One region of the Polycladomyces abyssicola genome, then DNA from elsewhere that is predicted to be linked to it. Evidence: predicted binding sites of a transcription regulator. Region 1 holds the regulator's gene; each other region holds the start of a gene.
What was found. The regulator Rex, encoded in region 1, represses fermentation and respiration genes when NADH is low (regulators of the CRP and FNR family bind a similar motif). The targets are predictions, from matches to a motif close to TTGTGAAATATTTCACAA.

Region 1 (4,701 bases):
TTGGCGCCGGCCGCCACGTTTTTCAGACCTTCACGAATGATGGCTTGAGCCAACACGGTAGCGGTGGTCGTACCGTCACCAGCCACATCGTTGGTTTTGGTCGCCACTTCTTTCACCAGTTGGGCGCCCATGTTTTCAAACGGATCTTCGAGTTCGATTTCTTTCGCGATGGTCACACCATCGTTGGTGATGAGCGGAGAACCGAATTTTTTCTCCAGTACCACGTTACGTCCTTTCGGACCCAAGGTTACTTTCACAGCGTTCGCCAGCGCGTCCACACCGCGCAACATCGCACGACGCGCATCTTCACTAAATTTGATTTCTTTCGCCATGATCGCTTCCCCCTCCTATATGTAGGGTGGTTTTATTTCAGTAAGATGTTGTCAAGCCGGTTTACTCTTCCACAATCGCCAGGATATCGTTTTCACGCAAGATGAGATATTCTTTATCTCCCACTTTTACTTCAGTTCCCGCGTATTTGGAGAAGATCACGCGGTCGCCTTCTTTCACTTCCAGCGCGATTTTTTCGCCGTTTTCATAACGACCGGTACCCACAGCGATAACTTTTCCTTCTTGCGGTTTCTCTTTCGCCGTTTCCGGCAACACGATACCGCTGGCCGTTTTTTCTTCTTTTTCGATCGCCTCAATTACCACGCGATCGCCCAAGGGTTTGATCATGGGAAACACCCTCCTTCACGAGCGCATTTTGTCGGGGTTTGTTAGCACTCAACCAAAATGAGTGCTAACACCAATTATAATGATATGCATATGATACCCATTTTGCAAGACCTCAATTGTAAAAAAATTGATTTTGAACGGGAGTGGAAAACCACTGTAAATATCCCGATTCCGGGCACAAAAAAAGCGGGTCGCCGGCGTGTACTTTCGCCACGCACCCGCTGAGGGCAGACCTGATCCAATGATGCAGACGAGAAGCGTGAAAAGTCCTTTCCCGCCTCCCCAGCATATCCTCGAGTGATCGGGTTAACGTAATCAATCGGTCGTTCCCCCATGATGGTTATGCCGTCGGCTCACTGTCATCGTTCTTTTCCATCTCCACTTCCGCCTCCCGTTGCATCCGCCGGTACACCCACATGCAGATGACCACACTGATCTCATACAGCACAATCATCGGTAAGGCGATCAAGATGTTGGTGACAATATCCGGCGGCGAAATCAAAGTGGAGAACACTACCAACGCCAAATAGGCAAACCGGCGGGCTTTCTGCAAAAATGCAGGCGTGATGATGGAGAGCCGCGTCAAAAACATAACCAAAATCGGCAGCTCAAACAAAAACGCGATCGGAAAGACGATGTTGAACATGAACCGGAAATAATCATACAGCCCGTATGTCTCCTGTGCCCCCAACTCTCGCGTCAAATTGGCCGAAAACCCGATCACATACGGAAAAATCACCTTATAGGCAAACAGCAAACCACCGAAAAACAATAGGATCGCCAGTGGAATGTAGCTGAGTGTCACTTGGCGTTCGCGCGGACGCAAACCAGGTTCGACAAATCTCCAAATGTGCCAGAGCGCAACGGGCAGCGTAAAGATCACCGCGATGAGAAAGGCCGATCCCATGTAGATGCGAAACGCCTCACCAGGTGAAAAGATATGAAACGAGATGTTGTCGGGAACATCCTTTTTCACCCACTCGATTATCGACCCGGCATATAGAAACCCCACAACCAAAAAGATGAAAAAGAATATCAATACCCATATGATCCGTTTGCGCAATTCGGCCAAGTGCTCCGTCAACGGCTGAGTCTGATCATCCATCATTGGTCAAACCTTCCCTCACTGATTTCATCCGTATTGTTTTCACAGGTGGTCTTCGGATGGGGTTTCGCGATCTTCTTCAGGCGGAAATTTTTTCAGGAAGTAGATCAGGGTCTGCAATTCTGTGGTCAAATCGATGTGGTGGATCCGTACACTGGGTGGCGCCGTCAACCGAGCAGGCGTAAAGTTCAAGATCCCCCGAATCCCCGCTGCTACCATGCGGTCCGTGACTTGCTGGGCGACATTGGCCGGCACCGTCAGGATCGCTACCTCGACATTGTGCAAATCCTTCACTTCCGCAAAACGATCGATCGAAAAAATGGGGATGCCGTCAATCTCCTTACCCACTTTGTTGGAATCGATATCAAATCCCGCTACGATCTTGGTATTGTGACTGCGGTAGAAATTGTAACGCAACAGCGCCGTGCCCAGATTACCGACACCGACCAGAACCACGTTGGTTACTTCGTCCTGCTTGAGGAAATCCCGCAAAAACTGAAGCAGATAATTGACGTTGTACCCGTATCCCTTCTTTCCCAACTCTCCCAAATACGAAAAATCACGTCGAATGGTTGCCGGGTCGATCTGCAAGGCTTCGCTCAGCTGGGCAGAAGACACACGTTGCTTCCCAATGGCGTGCAACTTCTCCAAATACCGGTAATACAAGGGTAACCGTTTCGCGGTTACTTGGGGAATCTTCTGATCAGCCATTTTCGCCTCCATACCCGAACGGTCCGCTGAGACCGTGTGTTCTCATTTGCCGATCGTGTCAAATTTCACAAAGTGTTGCTATCAACATCATACAACGGAGCCATTTCACCTGCAAGATTAACACGCATGTAAGCCACCGTGGCCCAATGTGATGATATCCTCCCGCGTAATTTTCTCACCCGCCAGGATACGAGGCAAAAAGACGTCAAACGAAGTGAACGGATCGTGCAACACGCATCCGGGAAGCCCCATCAGCGGAATCCCGCGGTAGTAAGCAATCAACAACATCGACCCGGGCAACATCGGGGTACCGTAACTGACAATATCAGCTCCCAGGTCCGCAATGGCACCCGGTGTACGGTCGTCCGGGTCGACCGACATACCGCCGGTGACGAGAATCAAGTCGGCCCCCTGATCGGCAAATGCGCGGATTTGTTGGGCGATCATCTCCTTGTCATCATCGGCAAATGTCTGCCCGATCACTTTGGAACCGTACTGTTCCACCTTTTCTCGTACGACCGGACCGAAGCCATCCTGAATCCGACCATGATACACCTCGCTTCCGGTCGTCACCACACCGACCCGGTGCGGACGGAAGGGCAACACCTCCAGCACGGGATGTTCCTGCCGACCGGCAATCGTCTCCACTTGCTTGATACGGCTTTCCGGCACCACCAATGGGATCACGCGGGCTGCGGCCACCTGTTGTCCCTTCCGGACAGGCGTGTGCGTTTTCAACGTGGATAGAACGACATGTTCCACACGGTTGATCGCTGTTAACGTCGGTACATCCACCCGAAGCAAACCGTCAATCCGTGATACGATATCTACTTTCCCCTCTTTCGGACGAGTCAGCTCCAACGCCTCATCCGAGCGCATCGCAGCGCGGGCAATCCGATGCGCCGCATCATCTTCGTGCAGTTCCCCTTCGGCCAGTTCCAATACGTATATATGCTCTTTACCGATATTCAGCAGTTTTTCGATATCCTCTTCACGAATGGTATGTCCCTTGCGAAACAACGGTCCTTTAAATTTACCGGGAACGACCGCCGTCAAATCATGCGCCAACACCATTCCAACCGCTTCTTGGGTTCGCACTTCTTTTAACTTGCTCTTCATCTTCCTTCCCCTCCTATCTATTTTAACGGTAGATCCGTCCGGGAAGTCACAGATCACTTACATCGGCACAATGCCAGACCCGCTCCGGCGTGATGACGACATGCATCCGTTGATCGTGTACTTCAGGGAAAACAGTTTCCACCATTTGAAACGGATAAGCCACACCAACCCGGATCATGCCAGCTCCCGCTCCTGAGAAAAACCGGTCATAATAGCCGCCCCCATAACCGAGGCGGTATCCCTTTTCATCAAATCCAACCCCCGGAACCACAGCCAAGTCCACTGCTGCGGGTATCACGCACCGGCCGGGTTCTTCGGGAGGTTCCAGGATCCCGTATGCTCCCTCGATCAACGGTGTATCAGGGTGGATCGCATACAATTCCATCGTTTTTGTTTTCGGGTCCGTCTTTGGCACCACCACGCGCTTGCCCGCTTGCCATGCGAACCGGATCGCATCCCATGTATCCACCTCGTTTCGAAAGGGGAGATAAAAAAAGACCGTACCGGCACGTCGAAACGATTCCAAATCCACCAATGTTTCCGTGACAGCACGCGACCAACGCCGCACTGTCTCAGCGTCCATCGTCTCCCGCAATCGGAGCAGTCGCGTTCGCAGCCGTTTTTTTTCTTCTTTTTGATCCACGGCGTTGCTTCCCCTTCCTTCAAACAGCATTTTTCCATGATCCACTCTTCATCATTGTAACTGAAAGAGGGCACTTCATGCCTTCAAAACAAAAAAGCCATCCGATCGATGGCGTTGGAACAACTCTCTTCGCCCCTATGTGGTTGATGATGGACCGAGGGCAAAATACGCTTCGTTTTAAGGAAAATGATGAAAAAACGCTCAGGCAGATACAGTATAAATCTGCCTGAGTGGTTAACAAAACATCTCTATCCGCTCAGCCTCTTGACGCCAAGCTTCCCGATGAAGTCACCGCCCGAGCAGGCACCGCGCTCAGTGCAGGTTGTGACTCCTGATCTGACTTATCAGAAGCAATGCCGTGATACACTGGATCGAGACCCTGCTCTTCTTCCTCGACGGCCACTCTGATCCCCATCAGTTTTTTGACCAACAAGCCCACAACAAA
Region 2 (4,701 bases), 1.0 Mb from region 1:
ATTATGCCCTGTTACCAAAATTGCTTTTCCTTCTATTTTATTTTGGCTAACACGAACGGGCTGTGGAATCCCAAAGCGTTCTGTATGAGCACGATCTAGCAATTCCATAACCCGGATCGCTGCTTGCCCAACTTTCATCGCCATCTCAAAATGCTCTTGCTCATTAAAGTTGGAATTGGTCAGTGTCATGTAAAGTGCTTCATGTGTGGTAGCATCTACAAACGGGTCGGTATATCCGAGCTGATAAGCATGTGTACGATATGCAGCGATCCCTTTTAACCCAAAAACCAAAATATCTTGCAAACTAGCGATCACTTCGTTTTTTCCACAAACTCCGATAATTTTACATCCACCCATTGGTGTCTGCTCACATTGGTGACAAAACATATTTCCCTTCCTCCTTCTCACATAACTCACGTGAATCCATCCAAGCTATTGCAGAAACTCTGTGTCAGCCACATAAATGACTCTTATCTATTGATTTGTTTTATCCATACCATGGATATCGTTCGTGGTCCCCCAAGCTTGTCAAGGTCATTCTTTGTCGGAGAGCGCTGCTTTTGAGGGCAGAGGGTGTTTTCCGGCTTCACCCTTTTGTTTCTCAGAAGTATTTGCATATCCTCACTCGGGCTCGATCAAACCGTAACGCCCGTCTTTTCTGCGGTATACTACGTTCACTTCATCAGTCTCTGCGTTGAAGAACACAAAGAAGTGATGTCCGAGCAGTTCCATCTGGATGATGGCTTCTTCCACGTCCATCGGTTTTAATTGAAAACGCTTCGTGCGCACCACTTTGGGTTCGGCTTCCTCATCCACCAAAGCGTTAGCGGTGTTTCCGTTTTCAACAAGCTGCGAACGGAGGCTTCCTTCCTGACGGAGTTTGCGGTTGATCTTGGTTTTATACTTCCGTATCTGCCGTTCCAATTTTTCCACGACCAGATCAATGGACGCATACATGTCCGCGCTTTTTTCCTCCGCGCGAACCAGCACGCCCGGAAAAGGAATCGTCACTTCTACCTTGTGATCATCGTGAATCACGCTGAGGGCAATGTGTGCATCGGCGGAAGGAGGGGGGTCGAAATACTTTTCCAGACGGCTGATCTTTTTTTCGATAAAACTCCGCAAAGCATCCGTCACGTCGAAGTTGTTGCCACGAATGACATAATTCATGAAGCGAACCCCCCTTTTCGCTTTATCAACGTGTTTCCATGAACCTTGATGTCCAGATGACACCCCTTCAAAGACGGTGTAATGATGGCTATTTTTGCCTATTTATCCAAAGGTTTCACACTCCCGAAGTGAAATTGAAATTTTGTCTGTGTAAATAGCATAAGCCATATGAGACAAAGTTAATGTGATAAATTTCACAAAAAAGGGGGTGTTCACAGAAAATCAGTATTACGGTAAACGTTTTATCACTTGACTAATCTTAAAAGTTTAAAGCATGGGCGAATGGAAACCACGTGAAATGATTTACAAACTCGCTTATGCATCTTGATGAAACCGTATTGAATGCCATGATGGTCCTCTCCGCGGTTAGTAAGGAGCAACTACTCGTCTCATGACAAGTTGTCTACCGCGAATCAAGATTCCAAACGATGGCACAGATAGCACCCAAATTGCTAGAAGTCACAATGAAAAATCCTAATGGTATATGACCATTGTGAACGGCAAAACTGTTCAATAGTGGCCAATGATCAATTTTGCCGCAGTTGATTCGCGGGTGGAGGGGCTTCGACAATTGAAGGAGATTCGTATACATATCAAGCAGCTTGTACGACAAATACCAATGGTTCGCGTGCTCCTGGCCGTTACCGTGGGAGTGGGGTTGACGAGCGGAGTGCTGTTGATCCTTCAGGCCTATTATCTGGCCCGCGTGGTCAACGCTGTGTTTTTGGAACACGCTCCATTGCATCAGGTAAGTCCGTGGCTCTGGATCTTATTCGGGCTCATCATCACCCGCGGTGTTCTCACTTGGCTGGATCAGGCGGTCGCCGCGCATCTGGCCGTGCGTGTGAAAACGGATTTGCGTCGTCGGCTGATCGCACATCTGCTGCGTCTTGGACCGGTTTGGTCAGCCCAAGAGCAACGCGGCGAGTTGGTCAACACGGCGATGACCGGGATTGAACAATTGGAAAGCTTTTTATCCCGATATCTTCCGCAAATGGCACTGTCGGCGTTGATGCCGTTGGCCATTTTCGGTTTCGTGCTGACACGCGACAGTTTAACGGCATTCATTCTTGCAGTGGCTGCGCCGTTGATCGTATTCTTTATGATTTTGATCGGCAAGGCGGCGGAATCGGCCAGCTCACGTCAATGGCAACAATTGAGCTTGCTCGCAGCACGGTTTCTCGATGTCCTGGAGGGCTTGACCACGCTGAAGATTTTTGGACGCAGCAAGGCTCGGGCGGAGTGGATGGGCCGAGCCAGTGAAGCCTATCGCCTGGCGACGATGCGTACCCTTCGGGTTGCTTTTTTGTCTTCTTTTTTACTGGAATTATTTGCCACACTGAGTACAGCAGTTGTCGCCGTTACACTCGGCTTACGCTTGGTTGCTGATCGTATGCCCTTTTTCACGGCCTTTTTGATCCTGTTGTTGACACCTGAATTTTTTCAGCCCCTTCGGGCACTGGGGAGCGAGTTTCATGCAGGTCTCAACGGAGTGACGGCTGCCGGAAGAATATTCGAGATTCTCGAAGCCAAGTCGCCCGGCCTGGTTCAGGATGGTTGGAAGATCCAAAAGGATATGCGTGTATCCTGTGCATCTTACAATGATATCCACAGGGATTTGCAACCCAAACAAGGGGCAAAGAGGGAACCGTGGATACCAACTCATCATGGATCGCGGAATGAACCGTTCACAATTGATTTCGTCGATGTCACTTTTTCATATGATCCCGGATTGCCACCTATATTACATGATATCAATCTAACTGTTCGCCCAGGTGAAACACTGGCGCTGGTCGGGCCCAGTGGAGCGGGTAAAAGCACACTCCTCGACCTATTGCAGGGTTTTTTGCGCCCAACGGCTGGGGAGATCCTTATCAATGGTCAAGCGTTAAGCGATTGGCCAATCGACGAATGGCGAAGACGAATGGCGGTGTTACGTCAACACACGCATATCTTTGCCGGCACCGTTATGGATAATTTGCGCCTGGCTCGACCCAACGCTTCAATGGAGGAGGTTATTTCGGCTGCGCGTACGGCAAAGGCACATGATTGGATTGTCTCTTTGCCCCAAGGGTACAACACTCCCTTGGGTGAAGGCGGATACGGTTTAAGCGGGGGGCAGATCCAAAGATTAGCGGTGGCACGGGCTTTGCTCAAGGACGCTCCGCTGGTGCTGCTCGATGAACCTACCGCCCACCTTGACCCGGAAACCGAATCTTCGATGCAGGAAGGGATCACGCGGCTTCTTGCGGGGCGCACGGTGATTGTGGTTGCTCATCGTCTGAGCACAGTGAATCGGGCGAATCGGATCATTGTAATGGAAGACGGTAAGATTGTTGAACAAGGAAGTCAATCGGAATTGATGGCTGTTCAAGGAATGTATCGGCGATTGCGCACCGCGTATGCAGGAGGTGAAGAAGCATGAGCAGACCGGTGATACAGAGAATGACACCGAAAAATAGACAGGTACAGTTGTCGCTCTGGAGAGTGATCGTCCGTTTGTTTCAATTTCAACGGCCATTTCCCTGGCGCTTTACCCTGTCCATCCTGCTTCGTTTTTGTACTGTAGGAGCAAACATTGGGCTGATGGCAACTTCCGGTTACCTGATTTCCAAAGCGGCTCTTCACCCTGCCACCATTTTGTTGCTGTGGATGCCCATTGTAGGGGTCCGTTTTTTTGGCTTGTCCCGTGCCGTGTTCCGTTACACTGAACGATATTTCTCCCATGACTTGACCTTTCGCATCCTCCGGCAGATCCGTGTGTGGCTGTACCGGCGCATTGAGCCGTTGGTACCGATGATGTGGCAAGGGCGGTACAGCGGTGATGTACTGGCGTCGGCAATTGGAGACATTGATACACTGCAAAATTTTTATTTGCGGGCAATAGCGCCACTGTTGGTGGCATTGCTCGTGATGGGATTAGGCTTCGTGCTAATGGCCCCCTTTGGCGGCGATTTGGTTCTGGCTTTGTTTGCGGGACTTGTTACCGCCGCAGCAGGTATTCCTTTGCTTACACATTTCCTGGCACGGCGAGCAGGGGCGGAATCGGTCCAAGCACGGGCGCGTATGCAAACGAAGCTGGTAGACACTATTCAGGGGATGGCTGATGTGTTGGCCTATAACCTGGAAACGAAAGTGATGCAGGAATGGGAAAGGGAACAACGGATATGGACCCGACGTCAATTAAGGCTGGCCCATGTGGATGGCCTGGGCAACGGGCTATTGTTCATTTCCAGTCATTTCACTATGTGGGTTGTGTTGTGGCTTGGTATTGAGCACGTGCAAAGCGGACGCATGGACGGAGTTTACTTAGCCATGCTGGTACTGACTGCGTTAGCGGTGTTTGAAGCGGTGATGCCCTTGCCGACAGCGTTCAAGCAACTGGGGGAGTGCATCGAGGCCGGGCGGAGGATGTTTCGTTTGACAGACCAAACCCCTCCGGTGTTGGAACAGCATTGTTCACAACTTCCCCGTTCAGCGGATTTGCGTGTACGTAACGTATCATTTCTCTACCACGGTTCGGAACGCAAA
Region 3 (4,701 bases), 1.1 Mb from region 1:
TTTTCAACGGTATCCAGGTGATTGGGTCCATCGTAGGTACCCGCACCGATCTGGAGGAAACGTTCCAATTGCATGCGGAGGGGCGGACAAAAGTCATCTATGAGACCAGACACCTTCATCAAGTGCACGAAGCCTTTGAAGAAGTAGAAAAAGCGCAAGCGAAAGCACGACTGGTCTTCAAATTTTAATTACCCCATCGCACCGTGTGACGGTGAAGATACGAGAAGGAGGTTATTTAGATGAAATACCGCAAAATGCCTGGCATTGATACGCTCGTCTCTGAAGTTGGTTTCGGCGTTTGGTCCGTTGCCACACCATGGTGGGGTGTCAAAGACGATATGCTCGGAAAACGCCTGTTGCGCATGGCATATGAAGATTACGGCATTACGTTTTTTGACACCGCGGACGTGTACGGCCAAGGCAAAGGAGAAACCCTCTTGGCGGAAGCGTTGGAAGGACTTCGCGACAAAGTGGTGATCGCCACCAAATTCGGCTACGATATCTATGCCAAACGGGGCGACCGACACGGCAGACACTCTGAATTGCCTCAGCGGTGGGATGCCGCCTCGATCCGTCAATCCTGCGAAGAGAGCCTACGCCGATTGAAGACCGACGTGATCGACATCTACCAATTGCATAACGCACGAATGGAAGCGATCCAGAGTGAGGAAGTGCTGGAAACGCTGGAACGTTTGAAGGAAGAAGGAAAAATCCGCACCTACGGTGTCGCTTTGGGACCGGACCTTGGCTGGCGGGACGAGGGATTGGCCACGCTCCGTGACAAGCGGTATGACATGGCGCAAATCATTCACAACTTGCTGGAGCAAGATCCTGCCCGTGATCTGATCCGGGAGGCCGAAAAGCTGAACAAATCCTTGATTGTCCGCGTTCCGCATGCATCAGGTCTCCTCGACGGCACCTATGATCCGGACAAGCATTTCGATAAACGAGACCACCGCTCCCACCGACCGATCGAGTGGATGAAAACCGGACTGGACGCGGTTCGACGGTTGAAATTCCTGTACGAAGGAACGGACCGGACCATCGGTCAAGCAGCCATTCTCTTCTCTTTGGCTAGCCCTGTGATCAAATCGGTCTTGCCCAATATCACCAGTGAAGAGAACTTGCGCGAATTTGCGGAGGCGACGGAGAAAACGCCGCTTACAGAAGAGGAACTGAAGATGATCGAAGAGTTGTGGGAAACTGGCATGAAAGAGCAATTGAAACAGCCGTTCTCCAACAGCAAAATCAAGCCGACACCCGTGGCGGCCCGTTAATCACTGCAGCGGGAAACGCAAATATCTTCTTGAGTTCGGGCGTGTCTGTTTATTCCGTGATAGGGAGAGGTTTTCCCGGATGAGCGAGTCTTGAGCCCAACCGAACGATGAACCGGTAAAGCGTGAGGATCGAATCACGGGTCATTTCCTCTATGAAGCGCACTTTGTCTTTCCGGTTCAGAGGCCATGGTCTGCTTCCGGGCAGGGTGCGGGCGAGCAAGCTGGGAAAACAATGCGGACACGCCCTGTTAAGTGACAAAATTGTAACCGCAATGTCGATATTCTGTGAACACCTCTTTCTTTTGTGACATCCATCACAATAGCTTAGCCCGATAACGCTTACACTCTTTTACACAGACAAAATTCAGTTTCACTATGAAATATGGTTTATGAGTGGTTAAGGACAAAACGATAACGAACGCCGGTATTCTGTGGACAGCCTTTTTGTGAAATTCATCACATTCACTTCGTCTGATACCGCTTACATCATTCCACAGACAAAAATTCAGTCTGACTATGGGAGTGTGAAACCTGTGAAGAAAACGGGGATATCAAGTCGGCTAAAACAAGTTCTTTTCAGCTTCGCTCTGTTATTCCTGTTGACCGGATGCAGTGACCGATTTGTCCTTCTCGATCCTGCCGGTCCTGTCGCGCGAACTGAAAATTGGAACATCATGATTACCTTTCTTTTGTCTATGCTAGTTGTGATTCCCGTCCTGGCCATTATGGTGTATGTGGTGTATCGTTACCGGGATCGTCCCGGGAACAAGGCACCTTACACTCCAAATTGGGATGATAGCAAAATTCTGGAAGTAATCTGGTGGGGCATTCCCATACTGATCGTCGCCATTCTTGGAGTATTTACCGTTCGTGATACATTTGCCCTGACCCGTCCGCCATCCAATCAAAAGCCAATGACCATTCAAGTGGTTTCGTTGGATTGGAAGTGGATGTTTTTCTATCCTGAATCGAACATCGCGACGGTCAATTACGTTGAAATTCCTGCTGGAGTACCTGTGCAATTCGTGTTGACGGCAGACGCACCCATGAACTCGTTTTGGGTACCGCAGTTGGGCGGACAGATGTACACCATGCCGGGAATGGAGATGTACCTGTGGCTGCAGGCAGACCGTCCCGGAGTATACGACGGTAAAGGAGCCAACTTTACTGGAAAAGGATTTGCGCACATGAACTTTCAAGTGGTCGCCAAACCGCAGGCTGAGTTTGAGTTGTGGGTGAAAAGTGTCAAAGCATCTGCACCTCCTTTGACGAAGGAAAAATACAATCAGCTCGTCAAGCCAAGCATTGCCGACAAACAGCTTTATTCCTCGTATCCGGCAACACTGTATAGAGAGATTGTCGATAAAAACGGTGGAATGTACTGGCGCATGCATCATGGAGAGCATGAGAGCCATGAGCACCATTAATTGTTTGTAGAAGAGAGGAGAAAGGTGGGAAATCAGGATGATCAATCAGATTGTGGAATATTTGCGGAATGCTGACCCGTTGATTCAGATGTCAGCGGTTGCCGCTGTTTTGACACTGCTGGGCATCATATTTGCGTTGACGTACTTCAAGAAATGGGGATGGCTGTGGCGCGAGTGGATTACCACCGTTGATCATAAAAAGATCGGGATCATGTATCTGATTTGCGCTCTGCTGATGCTGTTTCGAGGCGGCGTAGACGCTCTTCTCATGCGAACCCAACTTGCCTTTCCAAATATGAACTTTTTGGATTCACAACATTACAATGAAATCTTTTCTACGCACGGAACCATCATGATTTTGTTCGTGGCGATGCCTTTGATTTTTGCCATGATGAACATCGCGGTTCCTCTGCAAATCGGAGCACGTGACGTAGCGTTTCCTTTCTTGAACGCAGTAAGTTTTTGGTTGTTTTTCTTTGGCGCTCTGTTGTTTAACCTTTCCTTTATCCTCGGGGGTTCCCCCGATGCAGGATGGGTAAGTTATCCGCCACTCGCAGAGTTGTCACATAGCCCTGGTCCCGGAATCAATTATTACGTTCTGTCTCTGCAAATTTCCGGGATTGGAAGTATTGCAACGGGGATCAACTTTATCGTTACGATTCTTAAAATGCGTGCGCCCGGCATGACGCTCATGAAGATGCCGCTGTTTTGTTGGTCTGTTCTTGCATCTTGTATTGTCATTATCTTTGCCTTTCCCGCTTTGACTGTCGCACTTGCGCTTTTGGGAATGGACCGGATTTTCGGAACCCATTTCTTTACGATGCTTCATGGCGGAAATCCGATGATGTACGTCAACCTCTTTTGGGTTTGGGGACACCCGGAAGTGTATATTGCGATTCTTCCTGTTTACGGCATTCTTTCTGAGGTCGTCAGCACATTCAGCCGGAAACGGATTTTCGGCTACAAATCGATGGTTGCCTCTCTCATGTTGATCAGCGTGATCAGCTACTTTGTCTGGGTACACCACTTCTTTACGATGGGTGCAGGTCCGGGGGTAAATAGTTTCTTTGCGGTTGCTTCCATGGCTGTTGGCATCCCTACAGGGGTAAAAGTTTTCAACTGGCTGTTTACGATGTTTCGAGGTCGGATTCGACTCACATTGCCGATGCTCTGGTCGCTTACCTTTATCCCCTGTTTTGCGGTCGGTGGAGCAACCGGGATTATGTTGGCGTCGGCACCTGCAGATTACCAGTTTCACAACAGTTATTTTGTGATCGCTCACTTCCACCAGACCTTGATTGGTGGGGCGGTATTTGGGTTACTTGCAGGGATGTATTACTGGTGGCCGAAAATGTTTGGCTTCAAACTCAACGAAACCCTCGGCAAATGGGCGTTCTGGTTCTTCAACATCGGATTTTACGTTTGTTTCATGCCGCAATACGCGCTGGGATTCATGGGAATGACCCGACGTGTGTACACGTATCCCGCTGAAACAGGGTGGGGAACACTCAATTTTGTTTCAACCATTGGTGCGTATTTGATGGGGATCGGATTTCTCTTTATCGTCGTTCAAATCCTTTACAGCATCCGCTATGGGGAACGCGATACGACAGGGGATCCATGGGATGGCCGCACATTGGAATGGTCTCTTCCGTCACCTGTCCCACACTATAATTTTGCGCAAATCCCCACAGTAAATGAACGTGATGCCTGGTGGGAGATGAAACAACAGCGGAAAGAAGGCATTCTGCCGCCGACGAAAGAACCATTGAAACCCATTCACATGCCGAACAATTCATCTCTGCCTTTCTTCATGGGATTGGCGTTCTTTGTCGCCGGATTCGGTTTGGTCTTTAACCAATTCATAATCGCTACAGTCGGGCTGATCGGTGTGGTGGTGTGCATGCTGTGGCGTTCGCTTGAAAAAGATACGGGCCACTGGATTTCCGTTGACGAAATCAAGCAAATGGAAGCGTCATAAGGGGGTTGTAATATGG
Region 4 (4,701 bases), 1.0 Mb from region 1:
AGCACTGGCTGCCTTCTTTCTCGAATCGACTTTCGTCGCGGTATGGCTGTTCGGATGGGACCGGTTGTCCAAACGTGTGCATCTGCTCGCAATTTGGCTTACAGCCGCCGGGGTGTCGATATCCGCACTTTGGATTTTGACAGCGAATGCCTTTATGCAGGAGCCAAGGGGCTATGTGATCCATAACGGCCGGGCGGAGATGAGCAATTTTTGGTCACTGCTTGGCAACCCTCAATTATGGGTGGAGTTTCCACATGTTTGGTTCGGTGCTATTTCTACAGGTGCTTTCTTTATCACTGGTGTCAGTGCTTGGTATTTACTGAAAAAGCGGCACCTGAAGGAGTTTACGCGTTCTTTTCAAATCGGTATCGTCGTGGCTTTGGTCTCCAGCGTACTGACAATCGTGCTGGGACATTCGCAGGCTCAACATTTAATGAAGGCACAACCCATGAAGATGGCGGCATCAGAAGCGCAATGGGACACCAGCTCGGAACATGCCCCTTGGTCCGTGTTCGCGCTCATCGATGAAGAACATCACCGTAACACGTTGAATGTGGAAATTCCTTATTTGCTGAGTATCCTTGCCTATAATCACACCTACGGTAAGGTCGAAGGGATCAATCAGCTGCAGAAACAGTATGAACGAACATATGGTCCGGGAAATTACATCCCGAGCGTATGGGTAACCTACTGGAGTTTTCGCGTGATGGTACTGGCCGGTGTATTGATGTTGCTATTGGCCCTTTACGGTGTATATCTGGTACTGAAAAATCGGTTGAGACAGCATCCCACCTTTTTGCGAGCGATGATTGGGGCGATATTCCTACCGCCCATCGCACACAGCACTGGATGGATTATGACGGAGATGGGCAGGCAGCCATGGGTGGTCATGGGCCTTCAAAAAACGATTGACGGTGTTTCCTCTACGGTCACCACACCCATGATATGGACGACGTTGCTCGGGTTTGGAATCCTGTATCTTGTTTTGGGGATTGTCGACGTGTATTTATTTGTTCGCATTATCCGTCAGGGGCCGGATTTCGAAAAGGACCCGTCAGAAATGGATGCCAAACTCCCCCATCCGGCAACTTAGAAACCGGCATATGTAAAAAAGATTATGGATAACGAGGTGAGGATCATTGATTCTTAACATCGTCTGGTTCATTCTGATTGCCATATTATTTACCGGATTTTTTGTATTGGAAGGGTTTGATTATGGCGTTGGCATATTAACCCCTTTTCTTGGACGGACGGATGAACAACGCCGACTGATTATTAACACGATTGGTCCGTTCTGGGATGCGAATGAAGTCTGGCTCATCACCGCAGCCGGAGCGATGTTCGCAGCTTTCCCACACTGGTACGCGACTTTATTCAGCGGGTTTTACATCGCGCTTTTCCTGCTATTGGTGGCGCTGATTGTACGTGCAGTGGCCTTTGAGTTTCGCAGTAAAATCAGTAATCCGCGATGGCGTTCCACTTGGGACTGGCTTCTGTTTGTGGGAAGTGTTCTGCCGCCCTTTCTATGGGGTGTAGCGATCGCCAACTTTATACGTGGTGTACCCATCGACTCCCACATGAACTATGTCGGTACTTTCTGGAGCCTCATTACGCCTTTCAGTATCATGGGTGGATTAAGTTTGCTGCTGCTTTCAACGTTAAGCGGTGCGCTGTACATCTCCCTTCGCACAGTAGGCGAGATGCAGGCAAGGGCGAGGGAAACCGCAAGGGGTATCGGGGCGCTTACCAGTCTGGTGATGTTCTTGTTTGCCGTCATATGTTTCTATAATACTGACCTGTTCAGCAAAACCGGTATCGACCCCGGTGGAGTACCTGTGCTGGCAGCCATGACGTTATTGTCTGTGCCCTTTTTCATATACGCCAAACGCGACGGATGGGCGTTTTTAATGACCAGCCTGACAATCGTATTCTCATCAATCACAGTTTTTCTCCATTTGTTTCCGCGCGTCATGATCAGCTCCCTCAATCCCGACTGGAGTCTCACGATCTACAACGCTGCATCGGGACCCTATTCGTTGCGCGTGATGACGATCATCACTGTCATTGTGTTACCGTTTGTTTTGGCGTATCAAGCTTGGACTTATTGGGTATTTCGACACCGTCTGCGTCCAGGTGGTCACCTGGATTATTGACAAGGGCCCCTGAAAAGGGCCTTTTTTGTGCGATCCGGGTCACCCCACATCAAGCCAAACTCCTGTGGGAAAGGTACCGAACGCCAATTGGGAAGTGCCAGTGTCTCATACACACAGATCTATTTGTTCAATATATCACATAATTATTGTTCCATCCCCCACATCACATATCGCAAAAATCCTTTAATTACAAGGATTAATAGCGTTAATCGGAATCGTTTATTATTCTCTATCATGCATTTACGTGAAATTATTCACAAATTATTCATCCCATTGATCTACGTCTGGGAGTATAATGAAGCTGAACAATCAATACTGTTTCGCAGTGAATGGATGAGCTCATCCCCTGATCTGCTTGAAGGGGTGTTCCCTATGGACATGTGGACACAAACTTATGATCCTCTTCACCAGTTATGGCTGTCAGCATTCGTATCTGCCATTCCGATACTCTTCTTTGTGATATCTTTAACAATCTTACGTCTGAAAGGATATATAGCCGCTTTCTATACAACGTTCATCGCCTTCGTGATTGCCATCTTCGTTTATCGCATGCCAATTTCTATGACACTGGGTGCAGTTGGTTTTGGTTTTGCCTATAGTTTATGGCCAATCGCCTGGATCGTGGTTACAGCTGTTTTACTGTATAAGATCACGGTAAAAACGGGCAATTTCGATGTGATTCGATCCAGTATCATCTCGATCTCCGACGATCAACGGTTGCAACTTTTGTTGATCGGATTTTCGTTTAACGCATTTCTGGAAGGCGCGGCGGGATTTGGGGTTCCGATTGCCATCTCTGCCGCATTGCTCGTCGAACTGGGCTTTCAACCATTGCAAGCAGCCTCGCTTTGCTTGATTGCCAATGCCGCATCTGGAGCTTTTGGGGCAATGGGGATTCCGGTCATTGTGGCCGGTCAAGTCTCCGGCATCGATAAACTCGTGTTGTCTAAAATTCTGGGGATCCAATTACCTATCATTTCTTTCTTTGTTCCGTTTTTGATGGTTTGGATTTTGGATGGATTTCGCGGTGTCAGAGAAGTATTTCCCGCACTGCTCGTTGTCGGAGGATCGTATGCAGCGGCACAATACTTGACCGTCACTTTTATCGGTCCCGAGTTGGCTAACATAACTTCCTCTCTAATCAGTATGGGTGCTTTAACACTGTTCTCGAAGTTCTGGAAACCAAAAAACATTTTCCATCTTGACAATGGTACACAAACTGTCCGCTCTAGGCGTGTGACAATGGGACAGATCATCAAGGCATGGTCCCCGTTTTACATCCTGACGGTCATGGTCAGCATCTGGAGCAGCAAAGCCTTTAAACATTTATTCGACCAAGGAGGGCCATTGGAATCTCTTGTCACCAAGATAAAAATTCCCGGACTGCATCAACATGTGTTGATTGCCCCGCCGATCGCCAAGGAGCTGACGCCATATGATGCGGTTTTCAAACTGGACTGGTTATCTTCGACAGGTACAGCGATCTTGCTCTCTGTGATCCTGACCCTCCTGTTGTTCCGAGTCAATATGCGAACAACAGTTCAATTGATCAAAGAAACATTGCTTGAACTGTGGAAACCCATTGTCACCATCGGTTTCGTACTCGCTTTTGCTTATATTGCCAACTACTCGGGCATTTCGTCCACCTTAGGCTTAGCTTTATCGAAAACCGGTAAGTTATTCCCATTCTTCTCACCTGTTCTGGGTTGGATCGGCGTATTCCTGACGGGATCGGTTGTCGCCAACAACGCTCTGTTTGCTCACCTGCAACTGGTGACGGCACAACAGATCGGGACATCACCGAGCTTGCTCGTCTCTGCCAATACCAGTGGGGGGGTGATGGGGAAATTGCTCAGTCCACAATCGGTAGCGATTGCTTCGGCAGCAGTGGGTGAAGCCGGCAAGGAATCCAGTTTGTTCCGCTCCACTTTGAAATATAGTTTGGCTTTACTATTCATCACCTGCATCTTTACCTATCTGCTGGCATATATATTCCGCTTTCTCCTGTGATCTATGGCAGGTACTAGCCAAATCTTATATTCAGAATAAAGGAGTTGTCCCATATGAAAGTGTCGAAAGTAACCAAAATCGCTTTAATTGGAACAGGTTTTGTTGGATCGAGCTATGCATATGCGGTATTGAACCAAGGTTTGGCTAACGAATTGGTGTTGATTGACATTAACAAGAAAAAAGCGGAAGGGGACGCGATGGATCTGAATCATGCCTTGCCATTTGGTTCACCGATGCGCATCTGGGCTGGAGATTATAGTGATTGTAGAGATGCGGACCTCGTGGTGATCACCGCCGGTGCCAACCAGCAGCCTGGAGAAACCCGTCTCGATCTTGTGGATAAGAACGCGAAAATCTTTCAATCCATTATCGGCGAAGTGATGAAAAGCGGTTTTGATGGATTGTTCTTGGTTGCGACAAACCCGGTTGATATCCTATCTTATGCGACATGGAAGTATTCCGGCATGCCCGCTCACCGTGTGATTGGATCGGGTACCATCCTCGATACAGCTCGCTTGCGCTATCTACTCGGTGAAGC

Region 2: cydD (thiol reductant ABC exporter subunit CydD) is a predicted target of Rex. The motif match lies at 1,462-1,479, and genes of this name have one in related genera.
Region 3: KI215_RS12500 (ubiquinol oxidase subunit II) is a predicted target of Rex. The motif match lies at 1,722-1,739, and genes of this name have one in related genera.
Region 4: KI215_RS12585 (lactate permease LctP family transporter) is a predicted target of Rex. The motif match lies at 2,396-2,413, and genes of this name have one in related genera.

The regions. Positions count from the first base shown of each region.
Region 1 covers NZ_AP024601.1:339,806-344,506, reverse strand. The annotation lists gene groL (chaperonin GroEL) at 1-332, opposite strand, end outside; gene groES (co-chaperone GroES) at 394-678, opposite strand; gene tatC (twin-arginine translocase subunit TatC) at 1,019-1,786, opposite strand; gene KI215_RS01795 (redox-sensing transcriptional repressor Rex) at 1,826-2,494, opposite strand; gene KI215_RS01790 (molybdopterin-binding protein) at 2,612-3,613, opposite strand; gene KI215_RS01785 (5-formyltetrahydrofolate cyclo-ligase) at 3,660-4,256, opposite strand; gene KI215_RS01780 (hypothetical protein) at 4,334-4,486, shown strand; gene KI215_RS01775 (ammonium transporter) at 4,513-4,701, opposite strand, start outside.
Region 2 covers NZ_AP024601.1:2,497,313-2,502,013, forward strand. The annotation lists gene hcp (hydroxylamine reductase) at 1-387, opposite strand, end outside; gene hpf (ribosome hibernation-promoting factor, HPF/YfiA family) at 622-1,170, opposite strand; gene cydD (thiol reductant ABC exporter subunit CydD) at 1,742-3,595, shown strand; gene cydC (thiol reductant ABC exporter subunit CydC) at 3,592-4,701, shown strand, end outside.
Region 3 covers NZ_AP024601.1:2,482,688-2,487,388, reverse strand. The annotation lists gene adhP (alcohol dehydrogenase AdhP) at 1-188, shown strand, start outside; gene KI215_RS12505 (aldo/keto reductase) at 240-1,277, shown strand; gene KI215_RS12500 (ubiquinol oxidase subunit II) at 1,811-2,704, shown strand; gene qoxB (cytochrome aa3 quinol oxidase subunit I) at 2,742-4,685, shown strand; gene KI215_RS12490 (cytochrome (ubi)quinol oxidase subunit III) at 4,698-4,701, shown strand, end outside.
Region 4 covers NZ_AP024601.1:2,503,104-2,507,804, forward strand. The annotation lists gene KI215_RS12575 (cytochrome ubiquinol oxidase subunit I) at 1-1,093, shown strand, start outside; gene cydB (cytochrome d ubiquinol oxidase subunit II) at 1,140-2,153, shown strand; gene KI215_RS12585 (lactate permease LctP family transporter) at 2,526-4,163, shown strand; gene KI215_RS12590 (L-lactate dehydrogenase) at 4,217-4,701, shown strand, end outside.